3 regions of the Streptomyces sp. NPDC005281 genome follow, and region 1 is predicted to be linked to each of the others. Evidence: riboswitches for the same ligand, from Rfam matches in the RefSeq annotation. Region 1 holds a riboswitch; each other region holds the start of a gene.
The links. A riboswitch is a leader RNA that binds a small molecule or an ion and turns the genes downstream of it on or off. The one in region 1 is predicted to bind S-adenosylmethionine.
Positions count from the first base shown of each region.

Region 2: linked by a shared signal. The riboswitch ahead of ABZV42_RS14670 (aminotransferase class V-fold PLP-dependent enzyme) and the one ahead of ABZV42_RS04270 (putative leader peptide) in region 1 are both predicted to bind S-adenosylmethionine.
Region 3: linked by a shared signal. The riboswitch ahead of thrC (threonine synthase) and the one ahead of ABZV42_RS04270 (putative leader peptide) in region 1 are both predicted to bind S-adenosylmethionine.

Region 1 covers NZ_JBEXGX010000002.1:353,514-356,838, reverse strand. Annotated here, with positions in the region: gene ABZV42_RS04280 (MFS transporter) at 1-227, opposite strand, end outside; gene ABZV42_RS04275 (cell envelope biogenesis protein OmpA) at 708-1,490, opposite strand; gene ABZV42_RS04270 (putative leader peptide) at 1,802-1,867, opposite strand; SAM riboswitch class IV at 1,904-2,049, opposite strand; gene ABZV42_RS04265 (hypothetical protein) at 2,204-2,338, shown strand; gene ABZV42_RS04260 (amino acid ABC transporter permease) at 2,505-3,325, shown strand, end outside.
Region 2 covers NZ_JBEXGX010000009.1:18,878-22,202, reverse strand. Annotated here, with positions in the region: gene ABZV42_RS14680 (cytochrome bc complex cytochrome b subunit) at 1-234, shown strand, start outside; gene trpD (anthranilate phosphoribosyltransferase) at 418-1,482, shown strand; SAM riboswitch class IV at 1,601-1,717, shown strand; gene ABZV42_RS14670 (aminotransferase class V-fold PLP-dependent enzyme) at 1,908-3,269, shown strand; gene ABZV42_RS14665 (Lrp/AsnC ligand binding domain-containing protein) at 3,309-3,325, opposite strand, start outside.
Region 3 covers NZ_JBEXGX010000001.1:459,469-462,793, reverse strand. Annotated here, with positions in the region: gene ABZV42_RS01975 (trehalose-6-phosphate synthase) at 1-590, opposite strand, end outside; gene ABZV42_RS01970 (glucosyl-3-phosphoglycerate synthase) at 668-1,612, opposite strand; SAM riboswitch class I at 1,817-1,973, shown strand; gene thrC (threonine synthase) at 1,991-3,289, shown strand; gene ABZV42_RS01960 (MoaD/ThiS family protein) at 3,286-3,325, shown strand, end outside.

The sequences.
Region 1 (3,325 bases):
TCCGTCAGTTTCCCGCCGGGGATCATCAGCGCGGCCATCACCAGCAGAAAGATCGTGATCGCGACCTGCACGCCCTGAACGGTGGTGTCGAGATCGTTGCTGATGTCGTTGATCATCACGTTCATGTTGGAGCCGGCGAAACTACAGATGAACTGGGCCAGGGCGAGCGGGGCGAGGACTCGTCGCTGCGCCGCCGACGGCCGTTTCGCGGGGCCGGTTTCAGCCATCGTCGTTCCTTCTGGCCGCCGGACGTGTGATGCGGGAGTCGGCCTCCCACGCTCATAGCGTGCGCTGAACACCGTGGGACCGCACGTGGGCGGGGGCGGACCGGGTGGACCCTCGCGGCAGGTGTTCCGGGCCGAACGGGCGGGCGTCGATCCCGGCGATGGGACAGAGTCACGCCATGGACGGCTGTGGATGACGTGGTCGATCGAGGGCGCCGGGTGCGCGCCGGCCAGAACGTCGCCGACGCGGAGGCGGCCTGCCGCGCTCTGGCCGGCCGGCTCCGCCCGGCGGTGGAGGCGGACTGGGGACAGACAACCGGGACAGGCCACCGGGGTGGACCGGGGCGGACCGGGGCAGACAACCGGGGCCGGCCACCTGAGCCGGTGGCCGGGGCCGGTCCCGCGCACGACGTCCGCGCGAGGGCCCGCCCACCTGCCCGGCGGCCTCCCCGGCCGGCCGCCTCCCCAGTTCCGAGGGGAGGGTCAGGCGTCCGACGCCGCATCGCTCCCGTGCCGAAAGGCGGGGTGATCGCCGAGACGGCGTACGTAGTCCAGGAGCCGGGGTTGCGAGCGGAGGACCTCCGGCCCGCCAAGACCGGTGAGGGCCACCCACACGTCGACGTCCGCCGCCGTGAGGGAGTCGCCCAGGACGTAGGGCCGCGCGCTGAGTCGGCAGTCGAGCAGGTCCAGGGCCGCCGCGAGTTCCGAGGGCCGGGCCGACGGGACGACATCGCGGTCCAGCAGATCGCGGAGGGCTTCGATGTCGGCGGTGAGGGACGAAGGCCAGAGCGTGGACGGGCATGTCGTGGTGTGGCCGGAGAGCAGCCCGGCGAGATCGCGGAGGATGTCGGGCGTGTGGTTGCTGACGATGCGTCCGCTCCAGCGGTCGCACAGCGCGGGCGCCGTGAGCGGCCCGTCGAAGTGATGCTCGGTGGCCTCGTAGGCGCGGCGCAGCGACGCGAATGCGTCGGGGGTGCGGGCGGGGTCCGTCAGGAGGGTGGTGGCGACCGAGTCCTTCAGGCCGAGCAGTCCGAGAGTGATGGCGATCCGCAGCGAGTGCGGACAACTCCGTGACAGGTAGAGCTCGTAGCGGTGCGGAGCGGGGTAGAAGCCGCCGGCCAGGCCCACACCGATGCGGCTGTCGACGCGGTGGGGGAGCGCGGACGGGGTCGCCGCCGGCTTGAGCCGAAGGGCCGAGGGGAACGAGATCTGTTCACAGGGGCGCGAGCTGGCAGTGGTGGAATTGCGCGAAGCTGTCTCGGGCATGACTCTCCCTGGAGGAAGACGGAAGCCACCGCCGCCTTGTGGGCACCGACGGCCGGATGCGGATTGACTGCGCTTGTCGCGCCGGTCCGGATCCAGGGACTGTCGTTCGGATCAGGTCGGCCTGACGCAGGGCGCCCCCTCGGCCGGGCCGAGCGGGGTGTGGTGCGTGCGGCCGCGGGGCGGGGGACGTCGGCGACCTACGACACACCGTCGCTGGGGTCCTCCGCGCTCGAAGAGCCTCGGGGAGTGCGGGTCACACCCGCGCCGCGCGACATGATCCGAACGACAGGCCCTGGCGGACCGGTCGCGAATCAGTAGGCGCTGGAGACACGCAACAGATCGATGTGCAGGCGCCTCGTCAAGCCGTTCCTTGGCATTCCCACCGGTCCCGACTCCGGGGCTCGCGAGAAGCGAGACCGCGCTTGCCCCGCCGCACCGGCGGGACCCGGTCGTCACCCGGGGCACCCCGTCGCGGCGGAAGGGTTGCCTGTCAGCGGGCCGGGGCCGATGACCACTGGAGCGGGGCGGACCCGCACCGTGGGCGCTGACAATCGTGACCGTCCATGTCAGTCTCGGTGCGCTCTGTCGCGCCGTCAAGAAGGCCGGTAGCGCGGTCTCACTTGGTGGTCACGCGCATTGACATTCTTTTCCGGGCAGCCCTAACGTGCGGCCCACAAGGGATGCCTTCGGGCCGGAGAGAAATGGTGACGGCGATGCGCACAGCTGACGGGACGGCCGCATGGCGGCGCCTCGGCCGCGATGTGCTCTGCGCCGACCGCTCCGTGGACCTGCTGCGCGTCAACAGCGCCCTGTGTACGGGTACGTGTCACCCCATCAGTCAGGGCTGACGGTTCCTCCGAGTCCCTGACGACCACCGCTGTCGCGGTGCGTCCGTTCCCTGTCCAGCACCCGTTTCGCGTGTAACCGCGCACCGCCTCGTACCGAGCCGTCTCCGTTCGGCACGGCGCTGCCGCTCGCGTGCTTCCGGGCTGTCCGAATCCGCTGGAGCTCCCCATGAGCCAACCTCCCGGCAGCGCTGTGTCCTTCGGATCAGCGCCCCCAGCCGAGGCCATCCCCCGTACCGACTTCCCCGCCGCGTCCGAACCCCTGTCGGCCCAGCGGGTTCTTCCGCTCCGGCGTCCCGGCCGCTGGATCGTCACGGCCGTCGTGCTCGTCCTGGTCGCACAGGTCACCCACGGCCTGGTGACCAACCCCTTCTACCAGTGGGACCGCTTCGCCTACTGGTTCTTTCGCCCGGTCATTCTCGATGGCCTGCTCATCACCCTCGAAGTCGCCTTCTACAGCGCGGTGCTCGGCCTGCTGGGCGGTGTCCTGCTGGCTCTGGCCAGGCTCTCCCCGAGCCCGGTGCTCCGCGCGGTGAGCTGGGTCTACACCTGGCTGTTCCGGTCGGTGCCGCTGATCGTGGTGCTGCTGTTCCTCTACAACTTCAGCGCGCTGTACCGGACGCTGAGCGTGGGCGTTCCCTTCGGGCCGGCCTTCTTCACCTTCGACGAGTCCCATCTGGCCACCGACATGGCCGTCGCCGTCGTAGGGCTGAGCCTGAACGAAGCGGCCTACGCCTCCGAAGTGGTACGCGGCGGAATTCTCTCCGTCGACCAGGGGCAGCACGAGGCGGCCGCCGCCCTGGGACTGCCGAAGCGCTACCAGTTCGCGAGGATCGTCTTCCCGCAGGCGCTGCGCTCCATCACCCCCAACTACGTCAACCAGCTGATCGGCCTGATCAAGGGCACCTCGCTGGTCTTCTACGTGTCCCTGCTCGACCTGTTCGGCTCCGTGCAGAGCATGGGCAGCACCTACCCCGGCGACATCGTGCC
Region 2 (3,325 bases), on a different contig from region 1:
GAGGTGCACGAGCCGCTCAGCCAGGACGCGCTGCACACGCTCACCGCGCACGAGCAGTACAAGCCGGCCGAGATCGGCCCGACGGTCGACGAGAACGGTGTCGAGCGCAAGGTCTCGGGCGCGCAGAAGCTGCGCGCCAAGATGAGCGAGGGCTTCTACGGGGAGGAAGGCCAGATCCCCAAGCCCACCGTCGAGGAGTACAAGGAGATCGCGAGCGGCCACGGCCACCACTGATCCCCGGCAGTCCGCCACGGCAGGAGCCCCGTCCATGCACTGGACGGGGCTCTTCGCCGTCTCCGGGCTGGATAGGGTGGACTCACCCGGTGGTGCGGGGCGATCCACCCCGCGTCACCCGCGACCGCGTCACCCACGACCGGGTCACCCGCGACCGTGTGACCTACGAACCCAGGAGCGACCATGAGCGCTGTGAACCCCGCTGGAGGCGACACCGCGGCGGGCCGTTCCTGGCCCGCCGTACTGAACGGACTGCTCGAAGGCCGCGACCAGAGCGCGGACGACACGGCCTGGGCGATGGACCGCATCATGCGCGGCGAGGCGACCGACGCGCAGATCGCCGGGTTCGTGGTCGCCCTGCGGGCCAAGGGCGAGACCGTCCAGGAGATCGCCGGACTCGTCCGGGCGATGTACGAGCACGCCAATGTGATCGAAGTGCCCGGGCACACCGTCGACATCGTCGGAACGGGCGGCGACGGCGCGAAGACCGTCAACATCTCCACGATGTCCTCCATCGTGGTGGCCGGCACCGGCGCCAAGGTCGTCAAGCACGGCAACCGGGCGGCGTCCTCCGCGTCCGGGGCGTCGGACGTCCTGGAGAAGCTCGGCGTCAATCTCCAACTGCCGGTGAGCCGGGTCGCCGCGGTGGCCGAGGAGGCCGGGATCACCTTCTGCTTCGCGGTCAAGTTCCACCCGGCGCTGCGTCATGTGGCGGCGGCCCGCGGCCAGTTGGGCATCCGGACCACCTTCAACGTGCTCGGACCGCTGACCAACCCGGCGCGGGTGAAGGCCCAGGCGGTCGGCGTCGCCGATGCCCGGATGGCGCCGATCGTGGCGGGCGTGTTCGCGGAGCGCGGCAACTCCTCGCTGGTCTTCCGCGGTGACGACGGTCTCGACGAGCTGACCACCACGGCGGGCTCCCACGTCTGGGTGGTCCGCGACGGCGCGGTCACCGAGGAGCGCTTCGACCCGCGCGACGTCGGGCTCGACATCGTCCCCGTGGAGGCCCTGCGCGGCGCCGACGCCTCGTACAACGCGGAGGTCGCCCGGCGGGTGCTGGACGGCGAGACCGGGCCCGTACGGGACGCGGTCCTGCTGAACTCGGCCGCGGCGCTGGTGGCCCTGTCGCCGACCGGCGCGTCGCTCGCCGACCAGCTCCGCGCCGGCATGGAGAAGGCGGCCGAGGCGATCGACTCGGGTGCCGCGAGGCTGACCCTGGACCGCTGGGTGGCGGCCAGCAACGCCTGAACGGGCCACGGGTTCGGGAACCCGCCCCGCTGATCCGCCCCTGACACGGAGCGAGGCGCAGTCCGGATCCTGGACTGCGCCTTGCGCGTGGAAGATCCTCTGGCAAGATGCTGTATCAGGTCATGAGTGACAGCCATCAGGCCCCGGCCGGCTGTCCGGCAACCCTCCGTCCGTGGCGGGGTGCCCCGGGTGAGGACCAGGTCGTAGGCAGCGAGGCCTACGGCAAGCGCGGACCCCTCCCGCCCCCTCGGGCGGACGCAACCAGGGGTCCTGGTCGTACGAGGGAGCCTTCTGTGAGCAAGCGAATGCGATAGGGCGTAGAGCCCCGCCCCCGCACACCCTTTTTCACCCTTTCCCGCGCTGAGCCACGCCTTCGGGCGGCCGGCTCGCGCGGTGATCCCGCCTGCCTCTCACAGGAGCTCGCCATGTCTGTCTCCACCGTTGCCGCCGACCAGTCCCTTTGTGCCCCTCTGGCCGTTCTGGGCCGGGATGTCACCGTCCCGCTCGTCACCGGCGGCGAGGTGACCTACGCGGCTCTCGACTACGCGGCCAGCGCGCCCGCCCTCCAGCGGGTGTGGGACGACGTCGCCGCGTACGCGCCGTACTACGGCAGCGTCCACCGGGGCGCCGGCTACCTCTCGCAGCTCTCCACCGACCTCTTCGAGAACGCCCGCAGGACCGTCGAGGAGTTCCTCGACTGCCGCGCCGGCGACCAGGTCGTCTTCACCCGCTCCACCACCGACTCGCTCAACCTGCTCGCCGCCGCGCTCCCCGCCGACTGCCAGGTCTTCGTCTTCGAGACCGAGCACCACGCCTCGCTGCTGCCCTGGCGCGACGCCCGCGTCACCTACCTGAACGCCCCGCGCACCCCGGGCGAGGCCGTCGACACCCTGGAGCGAGCCCTCGCCGGCCGCGACCCCCACGGACCGGCCCTGGTCTGCGTCACCGGCGCCTCGAACGTCACCGGCGAACTGTGGCCGGTGCGGGAGCTGGCCGCCGCCGCGCACGCGTACGGCGCCCGTATCGTCCTCGACGCCGCGCAGCTCGCCCCGCACCACCCGGTGTCGGTCCAGGACCTCGACGTCGACTGGGTCGCCTTCTCCGGGCACAAGCTGTACGCGCCCTTCGGTTCCGGTGTCCTCGCGGGCCGCTCCGACTGGCTGCGCGAGGCCGACCCGTACCTCGCGGGCGGCGGCGCCAGCCGCAAGGTGACCCGGCGCGCGGACGGCGGCGTGGACGTGGAGTGGCACGACAGCGCCGCCCGGCACGAGGCCGGCTCGCCGAACGTCATCGGCGCCTACTCGATCGCCTCGGCCTGCAAGGCCCTCACCGAGGAGGGCTTCGACAACCTTCTCGCCCGCGAGCAGCGTCTGATCCGCACGGTCCGTGAGGGTCTCGCCGAGGTCCCCGAGGTCCGGGTCCTGTCCCTCTTCGGCGACGACGCCCCGCGGGTCGGCGTCATCTCCTTCGTCGTCGAGGGCTGGAACAGCTCGCACTTCGCGGCGGCGCTCTCCGCCGAGTACGGCATCGGCGTCCGCGACGGCCTCTTCTGCGCCCACCCGCTCGTCCGCACGCTGCTCGGCAGCGCGCCGGAGACCCAGGGGGAGTGCGGAGCCCCCGAGGCTGCCCCCGGCGAGAAGTCCCTCAACGCGATCCGCGTCAGCTTCGGGGCCGGCACCCCCGACGAGCACGTCGAGCGGTTCGTCCGCGCGGTGCGCGAGCTCGTCAGGGACGGCGCGCGCTGGCAGTACCGCACCGAGGGCGGCCGTTGCGTCCCCGCGTTCTGACGCCGAGAACGGTTCCGCCCGGAGGCGGTGCCGCGTCGGTCAGGAGTCGAGACCGA
Region 3 (3,325 bases), on a different contig from region 1:
ATGCCCGCCATCAGCTCCGCGCTGATGTCGTCGGGGAGCATCCGGAAGTAGTCCTCGGGTGCCCACGGGGTGTGGGAGAAGTGGCCGATGCGCAGGTCGGGGCGCAGTTCGCGGAGCATCCCGGGCACCAGGCACAGGTGGTAGTCCTGGACCAGCACCGCCGCGCCCTCGGCAGCCTCCTCGGCCAGCGCCTCGGCGAAGGCGCGGTTGTAGGTCCGGTACGACTCCCACCGGCTCCGGAACTCCGCGTCGAAGACCGGCTCCAGCGGGGTCTGGTAGAGCATGTGGTGGACGAACCACAGCACGGAGTTGGCGATGCCGTTGTAGGCGTCGGCGTGCACCTCGCCGTCGATGGCGAGCATGCGAACGCCGTCCTCGCCGACTCCGCGCCTGACGGCCTCGCGGTCGCCGTCGCCGAGAGCGGAGCACACCCAGAGGGCGCCCGCTTCCGGCCCGATCGCCGAGAGTCCCGAGACGAGTCCGCCGCCGCCGCGCCTGGCGTGCAGCGAGTCGTCCTCTCGTACCTCGTACGTGACCGGGCCGCGGTTGGACGCGACCAGAATCCGGTGGGCACCATGCGTTGAAGCCATGCCTCGAAACCTAGCCCCGTGTCGAAACGCTCAAACGCGCCCTTCGGCCGTATGCGATCGCGGCCGTCCGGGCCGGTCTAGGCGGCCTTGCGCCGCTGGTACTCGGAGATTTCGGTCATCGGCGGCCTTTCCTCGGTGTCCACGGAGTACGTGCGCGGCCGGAAACCGTCCCGGCCGCGCTCGAACTGGGTGAGGGAGGGCCGGATCAGGTGGCCGCGGGCCAGCCGGAGCTGGGCGGTGCGGTAGATCGCCGCGGCCATCCGGCCCAGCGCTTGTCCGTCCTGGTGGCGGTGCTTGCGCACCCCGACGTCGACCTGGGCGAGGGCGTCGAGACCCACCAGGTGCAGGGAGTCGACGAGCATGCCGAGTTCCACGCCGTAGCCGACGGGGAAGGGGAGCTGTTCGAGCAGGGAGCGGCGGGCCGCGTACTCGCCGCCGAGCGGCTGGACGAAGCCCGCGAGCTGGGGCCAGTGCATGTTCAGCAGGGGGCGGGCCATCAGCTCGGTGACCCGGCCGCCCTGCCCGCCGGTGCCGGCCAGCGGGCGGTCGTACATCGCCTTGACCAGGTCCACGCCGGGATCGGTGAGCAGCGGGCCCACGATGCCGGAGACGAAGTCGGACGAGAACTCCTTGAGGTCCGCGTCGATGAAACAGACGATGTCCCCGCTCGTCACGAGCAGCGACCGCCACAGCACCTCGCCCTTGCCGGGCACGGCCGGAATCCGCGGCAGGATGTCGTCGCGGTGCACGACCCGCGCGCCCGCGGCGGCGGCGACCGCGGAGGTGCGGTCCGTGGAGCCCGAGTCGACGACGACGATCTCGTCGACGAGCGGCACCTGCTGCATCAGGTCGTGGCGGATGATCGCGACGATCTCGCCGACCGTCTCCTCCTCGTTGAGCGCGGGCAGCACGACACTCACCGTCGACCCGCTGACGCGTTTGGCCGCCATGAGCCTGTGCAGCGGTCGGTCGGTCACGGACCAGGAGCGTGTGCTCAGCCAGCTTTCGACTTCTCTCAGCACCGTCTGCGGCTCCTCACTGTCTGATCACACGCTCTCATCGGCGTGCCCGCTGCGGCCAGCGGCAGATCGATCGGCTCGTCTCGCGGTTCGGACGACTATCTCAACTGTCCTGGCCTTCGGTTACAGTCTTGAACAACGCGCATGACCATCGCATGTCCTGGATCATGGGCGTGTATCGCGTTCAACAGTTCAACAATCAAATACCGCTCATCCAGAGGGGCAGAGGGATACGGCCCGATGAAGCCCCGGCAACCCTCCAGCCGGTCTCGTACCGATCGATGTCGATCGCGTCGCGAGGCTCCCGGCTCGGGAAGGTGCCAAATCCGTCTCACGGCGAAGTGCGCTGTGAGGAAGATGAGGAGAAAGGGCCTCGCCTCCATGGCTGCGCAGACAGTTGCAAGCACCACGAACTCCGCCGAAACGGTCGATCTCGGCCCGGCCGCGGCGCTTTCCTGCCGCGAGTGCGGACACCGCGTCCCGCTCGGCCCGGTCTTCGCCTGCGAGGAGTGTTTCGGCCCGCTGGAGATCGCCTACGACTTCTCGGCCTACGACACCGAAGAGCTCCGCAAGCAGATCGAAGCGGGACCCGCGAACATCTGGCGCTACGCGCCGCTCCTGCCCGTCCCCGCGGACGTGGCGGACAAGCCGAACATCAACCCGGGCTGGACCAAGCTCGTCCAGGCCGACAACCTGGCCCGTGAGCTCGGGGTCGACGCCGGAAAGCTGTTCGTCAAGGACGACTCCGGCAACCCGACGCACTCCTTCAAGGACCGCGTCGTCGCCCAGGCCATCGAGGCCGCCCGCGCCTTCGGCTTCACCACCCTCTCCTGCTCCTCCACCGGCAACCTCGCCGGAGCCGTCGGCGCCGCTGCGGCCCGCGCCGGCTTCCGTTCCTGCGTGTTCATCCCGCACGACCTGGAGCAGGGCAAGGTCGTCATGGCCGCGGTCTACGGCGGCGAACTCGTCGGCATCGAGGGCAACTACGACGACGTGAACCGTTTCTGCTCCGAGCTGATCGGCGACCCGGCCGGCGAGGGCTGGGGATTCGTCAACGTCAACCTGCGGCCCTACTACGCCGAGGGTTCCAAGACCCTGGCGTACGAGATCTGCGAGCAGCTCGGCTGGAAGCTCCCCGACCAGCTGGTCGTGCCGATCGCCTCCGGCTCCCAGCTCACGAAGATCGACAAGGGCCTCCAGGAGCTGATCAAGCTCGGACTCGTCGAGGACAGGCCGTACAAGATCTTCGGCGCCCAGGCCGAGGGCTGCTCCCCGGTCTCCGTCGCCTACAAGGCGGGCCACGACGTCGTACGGCCGCAGAAGCCGGACACCATCGCCAAGTCGCTCGCCATCGGCAACCCGGCGGACGGGCCGTACGTGCTGGACATCGCGCGCCGCACCGGAGGCGCGGTGGAGGACGTGAACGACGAGCAGATCGTCGACGCGATCAAGCTGCTCGCGCGCACCGAGGGCATCTTCGCGGAGACCGCCGGCGGGGTGACCGTCGGCGTCACCCGCAAGCTGATCGAGAACGGTCTCCTGGACCCGGCCCTCACCACGGTCGTTCTGAACACCGGCGACGGCCTCAAGACCCTGGACGCGGTGGCCTCCGACACCGGGCTGACCGCGACCATCCGCCCGAACCTCGACTCCTTCCGAGAGGCTGGCCTCGCATCATGAGCGTCAACGTCCGCATCCCCACCATCCTGCGCACCT